Regions from separate parts of the Methylophaga sp. UBA3613 genome, predicted to be linked through region 2. Evidence: predicted binding sites of a transcription regulator. Region 2 holds the regulator's gene; the other holds the start of a gene.

Region 1 (4,218 bases), on a different contig from region 2:
GTTTCGTTTGTCGGTGCAAATTGCTGAACCAGGCGATGAAGTAAATGATGCAACGGTAATTTGGCCGGATGATCGCCAGGTGGTTGAGTTAGGGACTATTGTGATCGAGGCACCGATGGCAGATGCTGCCGAGTATGAAAAAGCGACGATGTTTAATCCATTGGCTTTGCCAGAGGGGATTGAGCCATCTTCTGATCCTATTTTATTAGCCAGACCGGGTGCTTATGCGTTGAGTTTTCAGCATCGCATGGATTGATCGGCAGCAAGACTGAAGCAAACCATACCGCGGGTAAATTTTTGAACATTCAAAGAGGACTGTTATGACACAAGCGTCACAAACATTAAGAGATATTGTCGGCTTAGGGCATCAGCCGGCAAAGTTGGGTAATTCAGCATTAATTATGATTGATTGTCAGAATACCTATCGAACCGGTGTTATGCATCTCACGGGCGTGGAAAAAGCTATTTTGGAAGCCAAAGCTTTGCTGGAACGTGCAAGGTCGTTAAATATCCCTATCATTCATATTCAACATGATGGTGGTGTGGGCTCACCTTACGATCTCACGACGGATATTGGTCAGATTTCCAATGAGGTGGCACCTCAAGACGGGGAATACGTTATTACTAAAAACTTTCCCAATGCATTTGTGCAAACTGAATTGGATCAAAGACTGAAATCACTGAATATTGAAAATATAGTGTTGGCAGGCTTTATGACACATATGTGTGTAAATTCCACCGCGCATGGCGGATTTAATCTGGGGTATAAACCTACAGTTGTGGCCAGTACGACTGCAACCCGCCCGCTTCAGGCTGCTGGTGGCAAAGTTATTTCGGCTGAACAGGTTCAGGATGGCGCGATTGCTTCAACTCGAGATTTATATGCGGCAGTAGTTGATAGGGTTTCAGACCTGTCTGATTAACAGCTCAATAGAAAAGCCCGCCAGTTATCAACTCTGGCGGGCTTTTTTACTTATTCCTTTTCAAATGGAACAGGAATCGGTGTGTCGCCAGTAGAGGGTGGCAATTGTGGTACGGCAAATTGAGGCTGGTCACCCGTCAGGGTTTTCAAAAATGCCGTTATGTTTTGAATGTCCTGTTTTTCCAGCTTCTGTCCCAGTTGCAGTCTGGCCATCACATCGACGGCATCTTCCAGTTTCCAATAGGCACCGTCATGGAAGTATGGGTAAGTCAATTCAACATTGCGTAAAGTTGGTACTTTGAATGAAAAGCGATCGGCATCTTTACCGGTCACTGCAATACGTCCTTCAGCCGGGTTTTCGGTCTGGTAGGGTTCCATAATCCCCATCTTCTGGAATGAACTGCCACCTACAGCAGCCCCGTTATGACAAGCCACACAACCGATTTCTTTAAATTTCTGATAACCGGCAATTTCAGTGTCAGTCAAGGCATTGTCACTGCCTTTAAGCCAAAGATCAAAACGGGAATTGGGAGTGACCAGGGTTTCTTCAAAAGCTGCTATGGCATTGGTAACCTGATCCAGAGTAATCTCATTACTGCCATAGATTTTATTGAATGCTGCAACGTATTGTGGAATCGAACGCAAAACATCAATGGCCAGAGAGTGGCTAAAAGCCATTTCCATCGGATTAGCAATTGGTCCGGCAGCCTGTTCCTGCAAATCGGCTGCCCGACCATCCCAGAACTGGGCCAGATTCATACTGGAATTGAGTACGGTGGGAGAGTTGATTGGTCCTTGCTGCCAATTATGACCAATGGAAGTCGGCAAGTTATCACTGCCTCCCATACTGAGATTATGACAGGAATTACAAGATATGAACCCTGAGCGGGAGAGTCTGGGGTCAAAAAAAAGTTTTTTCCCGAGTTCAACTTTGGCGGGTTCGGTAATAATAAATGGCTGTATCGGTTTGATGGGCTCATTTCTAAAATTATCTGCCAACACAAGGGATATATTTAAAAACGTTATAAGTCCTACCAGTAGTGTTTTATACATTACTTACCTCACTTATCTGATTAACAACAGATGTTGATAATTTGATTTTAGGGAGACTTATTATTTGCTGTAGGGTTATCGGGCTTTGATTTGATCTGGATCATAAGATCCAATTTACGGGATAAAAAATTCTTGTTCGATAGTAATTGTTATCATAACTAAAAATAATTAAGAGAGAGAAAACCATGCCTTTAAAACACATCTTCTGGTTGGGAGGGCTTTTAACTGTTTTATCCCTGCCAGTTTTAGCAACAGAGATTGAATGGCCGGTTTATGGTGGCGATGATCTACATCAACGGCACAGTAAGCTGGTCCAAATTAACAAAAGCAATGTTATGGAGCTGGTTGAAGCATGGGAATTTGATACCGGTGTAAATGAAACCTTTCAGGCAACACCGGTGGTTCAGAATGGCGTGATGTATGTTTCTTTGCCGTTTAACGATGTGGTCGCACTGGATGCCGCGAGTGGTCAACAATTATGGCGTTATGAGCATGATTTAGATGAAGATTATCCCATTTGCTGTGGTCCTGCCAATCGCGGTGTGGCTGTATCAAATGGTATGGTTTTTACCGGCACCATTGATGCCAGATTGATTGCATTGGATGCCAAAACAGGAGAAAAACGCTGGGATAATCGTGTTGTTGATGAAAACAGTGGTATTCAGGAAGATGTTAGTACGCTGGACGATACTGAACTGGGCAGCGTCTCCGGTACCTCGGGAGCGGGCATCAATATGGCCCCGATGATTTATCAGGATACAGTCATTATTGGCATCACCGGCGTGGGATATGGATTACATCTTGATGCTACGGATTCTGATTCACCTTTGGGCGCTGTAGTCGGTATCGCCGGGAAATATGGGCGCCGTGGTTTCATGGCAGGATATGACATCGAAACTGGTAAACAAAAATGGCAGTTTGACACCATCAAGTCTGAAAATTGGGAAGGTGATTTTGTTACCAAAACAGCTGATGGGGTGAAATTACCTCGCGATATAGCAAAAGAAAAAGCCGCTCTGGAACAGCACGGTGACGCCTGGCGTTATGGTGGTGCTTCGGCATGGAGTACGCCGGTTATTGACCCATATACTGGCATTCTGCATTTTGGTACCGGTAATCCATCACCGCAAATGGAAGGCTCATCCAGACCAGGTGATAATCTTTACAGCAGTTCATTACTGGCACTTGATGCCAACAGTGGCGATTATCGCTGGCATTACCAACAAGTCCCGCATGACAGCTGGGGTTATGATGTAGCCAGTCCGCCGGTTTTGTTTGATATTACCATTAAGGGGCAACCTACTCCCGCAATTGGTCAGGCTGGTAAAACGGGCTGGTTTTATGTACATGACAGACGTAATGGTAAGTTTCTCTATAAAAGCGAAGCCTTTGTCCCGCAAAAAAACATGTTTGAACTTCCCAGCAGTGAAGGAACGATTATTTATCCTGGTGTAATGGGCGGTGCAAACTGGTCTCCCGTTTCAGTGGATGCTCGCAGACGTTTGGTATTTATTGCCGCCATTCACTGGCCGGTGGAATATAAATTACACAAACAGGCTGCCAAGGATGGAGAAGAAGCGGTGCGTTATTCTTCGATGTCTCCTTTAAATACTCCTGAAAAACATGGTTTATTAACTGCAATTGATTTAGATAGTGGAGAAATAGTCTGGCAGGTCAAAACTGAAAATCCATTGATAGGCGGCGTTTTAAGTACAGCCAGTGGTCTGGTGTTCACCGGAGAAGGGAGCGGTGAACTGATGGCCTTTGATGCTGATTCGGGAGAAAAACGCTGGAGTGGTAAAACGGAAGCGGGCGTCAATGCGCCACCGATTACATACAGCGTTAATGGTAAACAGCATATTGCTGTTGCGGTGGGTGGCAATCGTCTGTTTGGTTTCAAAACTGGACAAAAAATCAAGGTATGGCGTTTACCCTGAAGAGTTACAGATTAATAAATCCTGATGAACGGAGTTCAGATGGCTGAATACGCTGCATATTATGGAAACGACTTATAGATGAATAGCATCCAGACCAGGATGATTCTACTTTGTGTCAGTCTGATTTTACTGACAGCTTTCGCGATGCAGCTGAGCCATGGTTGGTTTATTCATAAACATAATCAGCAGCAAATCCGTGAACAGGTGGCAAATGCTGCTTATTTTCTGCATCAGTACATCGACAGCCGGGAAACCAATTTACATTACGCCACCAGAGTCATTATTCAGGACTTTGGATTCAGAGAA
Region 2 (4,218 bases):
GAATTTCCATTAGGCATTCTGGGGATTGCACTGGCCACTGTCATTTTACCCAATCTATCTAAGAAACACGCCACAGCCTCCATGCAGGAGTTCTCACACACCATTGACTGGGCGTTACGCTGGGTATTTTTAATCGGTACACCAGCCGCTATCGGCCTGATTATTCTTGCTGAACCGTTGTTGCTTACCTTGTTTCAATATGGCGAATTCACGCCAAATGATGCCCATCAGGCATCATTAAGCTTGATGGCATATGGTTTGGGCTTATTGCCATTTATTTTTATCAAGGTACTTGCACCGGGCTTTTATGCCCGTCAGGACACCAAAACCCCTGTCAAAATCGGCATTATTGCGATGATAAGCAATATGGGACTGAACATTGTGTTGATGATTTATCTGGCCCATGTGGGGCTGGCTTTAGCCACAGCTTTATCAGCGATGCTCAATGCTGGCTTACTGTATTACACACTTCGAAAAAAAGCGGTCTATCAACCTATCGCTGGCTGGGGCTTATTTTTTATCCGTATGCTGCTCGCCAATATCGTATTAATAGCGTTCTTGTTATGGGTAACGCCGATTAATGGCGATTGGATAAGCTGGAGTGGCTGGCATCGGTTTGGCATATTGATGGGGCTGATAACGACTTCTGCAATTGTTTATTTTGCTGTATTGACTCTATGTGGCGTCAGGCTGAAAACATTAGTCACACCACAAAGCCAGGAATAAAAAAAGCCCTCCATCAGGAGGGCTTTTTTAGGGCCTTAGAGAGGAATTTAGAAACGGCGGCCTATACCGATACCATAAACAAAGGGATCAATATCAGCATCAATTTTTGCGCTATTGGTGCCAAGTACATTTTTGAAACTGGCTGTCGTATCAATGTCCAGATATTTGACATCCATATTGATAAACCAATCCTGATTGATGGCAATATCTACCCCGGCTTGTGCAGCCCAACCCCAGGAGCTGTCCAGTTTGACCTTATCGCCTGGACTGCTAAGTAAAGAACTGCTCGGAACTTCTTCATCAAAGAAATAGGTGTAGTTCACCCCAGCCCCGATATAAGGACGAATATTTGAGCCTGGCAAAAAGTGATATTGCAGCGTCAATGTGGGTGGCAGTACTTTGGTATCAATAACATCACCGAGCACTCCCCAATTTTTCTCCCCGGTAACGGTATGTTCTGAATAGCCTAAAATCAGCTCTACACCCCAGTTGCGGTTGATCATATAGGTAATATCCAGTTCTGGAACCGTATCGCTATCGACTTTTACCCCTTTTAATCCAGTATCTGCACCATTGAGGCTGAGAGTGCCGCTGCTATCATTTGGATTCACATTGATAACCCGTCCCCGAATTAACCAGTCACCGGCCTCATAAGCCATCACAGTTGAAACAGGGCTGGCAAGACCAGCAGCAAGTAGGATTGAGGAAATCAGGGGAATTTTTTTCATGGCACGACTCCGAATAATGATCTGTTGTGGAACACAATTTCAGATCATACGGAGTATCTGGAGATCAACATTGATCCAGGTCAATAAAGTGTGGTTCAGGCTATCCGCAGCGTTGTTTTAATGCTGGCAGGTCTAAAATCGTTACTTCTTTGCCCTGAATCGACAATAACTGCTGATCCTGTAACTGGGTAAATAAACGACTGACCGTTTCAATCGCCAATCCCAGATGGTTGGCAATATCCCCTCGGGACATGGTCAATTGAAATGACATCGACGAGTAACCACGTTCACTGAAACGCTGTGATAGAGACAGTAAAAAACTAATCAGCTTTTCCTGGGCGGTTTTTTTGCCGAGAGACAATAATAAATTTTTATCCGATGACAATTCTTTGCTCAAACGGGTCATCAATTGATTTTGCAACTCCGGGATAGTCGCACTGAATTCCTGCAGGCGCTCATAAGGCAATTCGCAAACACTGCTGGCTTCAAGTGCCCGGGCTGTGGATAAATAACGTTGCTGGTAAATTGCATCCATACCAATAAATTCACCGGGGAAATAAAAGTTGGTGACCTGTTCGCGCCCATCCGTCGCAGAGATCGTGGTTTTGAACGAACCAGAACGAACAACAAAGATTGTTTTAAAAGTAGAGGAGGGTTCAAACAGAATCTGGTGGCGTTTATATCCAGCACTGCGTTTAATGATTTGATCGAGCTTGGTCAGGTCATCCCGATGCAGCCCCAAGGGCAGGCATAACCGATACAAAGCACATGATTGACAGGCGAGCTGATGATGATGTTCAACCTTAGCCAAGTCCTCAAATAATGGCGTAATCACCCGAGCTTGTGTCATTTTATTATCCGTAAAAAAGTCACAGGACATGATAACGCTTCAAACCCGCCACTGAAACAGTTATTATTTGTTTTTATTTCAGTTTTCAGGAAAGCAAATGACCGTTCGTAGCGCCACTGTTGCGCGTAACACGCTCGAAACTCAAATTGAAGTCTCCATCAATCTGGATGGAAGCGGAAAATTTCAATCCGAAACCGGCGTGCCATTCCTTGATCACATGATGGAACAGATTGCCCGTCACGGTTTATTCGACCTGCAAATCAACGCCAAAGGCGATCTGCACATTGATGCTCATCATACCGTTGAGGATGTTGGTATCACAATTGGTCAGGCATTAAAAAAAGCGCTGGGGGATAAAAAAGGTGTGGTCCGTTATGGTCATTCCTATGTCCCACTGGATGAAGCTTTGTCTCGTGTAGTATTGGATTTATCTGGCCGACCCGGCTTTGAATTCGATGTGACATTTACTCGAGACAAAATCGGTGAATTTGATGTTGATTTGTTTTATGAATTCTTTCAGGGTTTAGTCAATCATGCCGGTATTACATTGCATATTGATAATCTTAAAGGCCGAAATGCGCATCATATTGCTGAAACCATTTTTAAAGCGTTCGGTCGGGCCCTGCGAATGGCTGTCACATTAGATGAACGAGCCTTACAGCAATTGCCATCCACCAAGGGCGCATTATAATCGGTTAACGATTTTATAACTCTCACATTCTAGAGCAGGTCTTTGTTTTATGCGTTGCGTTGCAGTTATTGATTACGGCATGGGTAATTTACGCTCAGTCTCCAAAGCATTGGAAGCCGTAGCTGATAACCACACTAAAATTCTCGTTACCGCTGATCCGTCAGAGATTCGGGCAGCAGATCACATCGTATTCCCGGGTGTCGGCGCGATTCGTGACTGTATGGCGGAACTCAAAAAACTTGAACTCGACAGGCTCATCTGTGAAATGGCCAGCAAAAAACCTTTTCTGGGAATTTGTCTGGGTATGCAGGCTTTATTAACGCATAGTCAGGAAAACCAAGGCTCGGCTGGATTGGACATCATTGAAGGTGACGTTCTGTATTTTAAAGAAGCGGTTGAGCAGGGCCTGAAAGTACCACACATGGGCTGGAATGAAGTCGAACAAACCTGCGTCCACCCCTTATGGCAAGATATACCACAGAATAGTCGCTTTTATTTTGTTCATAGTTTTTATGTACAGCCCGCCGATGAAACCAAAATCTCTGGTCGTAGTCATTACGCTTTACCTTTTGCAGCAGCGTTGGCGCATGAAAACCTTTTTGCAGTACAGTTTCACCCCGAAAAAAGCCAGCATGCCGGCTTACAGTTATTGAAAAATTTTATTAATTGGGACGGTCAGTCCTGACATTTTGTTTGATGGAGAAAGCGTTATGTTATTAATCCCTGCCATTGATCTTAAAGAGGGTCACTGCGTTCGATTGCGTCAGGGACGCATGGAAGATAACACCGTATTTTCAGAAGATCCGCTGGCGGTTGCAACCAGATGGGTTGAAGCCGGTGCCAAACGTTTGCACATGGTGGATCTGGACGGTGCTTTTGCGGGTAATCCGGTTAACGCTGATGTTATTCATCGAATTTGCGCTGCATTTCCTGATCTTGATGTACAGGTTGGTGGTGGCATTCGTGATGAAGACACCATCCAAACCTACCTGGATGCTGGTGTTCGCTATGTCATTATTGGCACAAAAGCCATCAATGCTCCGCATTTCGTTGGCGATGTTTGTGCCGAGTTTCCGGGTCATATTATTGTTGGTCTCGACGCCAAAGACGGCAAGGTTGCAATCGATGGCTGGTCCAAGTTGTCCAATCACGATGTCATCGATATTGCCCAACAGTTTGAACAGGATGGTGTTGAGGCTATTATTTACACCGATATCAGCCGA

The links. The regulator FNR, encoded in region 2, switches genes on or off when oxygen is low (the NO sensors DNR and NnrR bind a similar motif). The targets are predictions, from matches to a motif close to TTGATNTANATCAA.
Region 1: B3S93_RS04790 (cytochrome-c peroxidase) is a predicted target of FNR. The motif match lies at 2,066-2,079, and genes of this name have one in related genera.

Annotation. Positions count from the first base shown of each region.
Region 1 is NZ_DFLS01000004.1:554,628-558,845, forward strand. It holds gene B3S93_RS04780 (catalase family peroxidase) at 1-256, shown strand, start outside; gene B3S93_RS04785 (cysteine hydrolase family protein) at 321-923, shown strand; gene B3S93_RS04790 (cytochrome-c peroxidase) at 974-1,975, opposite strand; gene B3S93_RS04795 (pyrroloquinoline quinone-dependent dehydrogenase) at 2,161-3,912, shown strand; gene B3S93_RS04800 (sensor domain-containing diguanylate cyclase) at 3,991-4,218, shown strand, end outside.
Region 2 is NZ_DFLS01000007.1:184,520-188,737, reverse strand. It holds gene murJ (murein biosynthesis integral membrane protein MurJ) at 1-726, shown strand, start outside; gene B3S93_RS09540 (OmpW/AlkL family protein) at 774-1,454, opposite strand; gene fnr (fumarate/nitrate reduction transcriptional regulator Fnr) at 1,555-2,304, opposite strand; gene hisB (imidazoleglycerol-phosphate dehydratase HisB) at 2,402-2,995, shown strand; gene hisH (imidazole glycerol phosphate synthase subunit HisH) at 3,045-3,680, shown strand; gene hisA (1-(5-phosphoribosyl)-5-[(5-phosphoribosylamino)methylideneamino]imidazole-4-carboxamide isomerase) at 3,706-4,218, shown strand, end outside.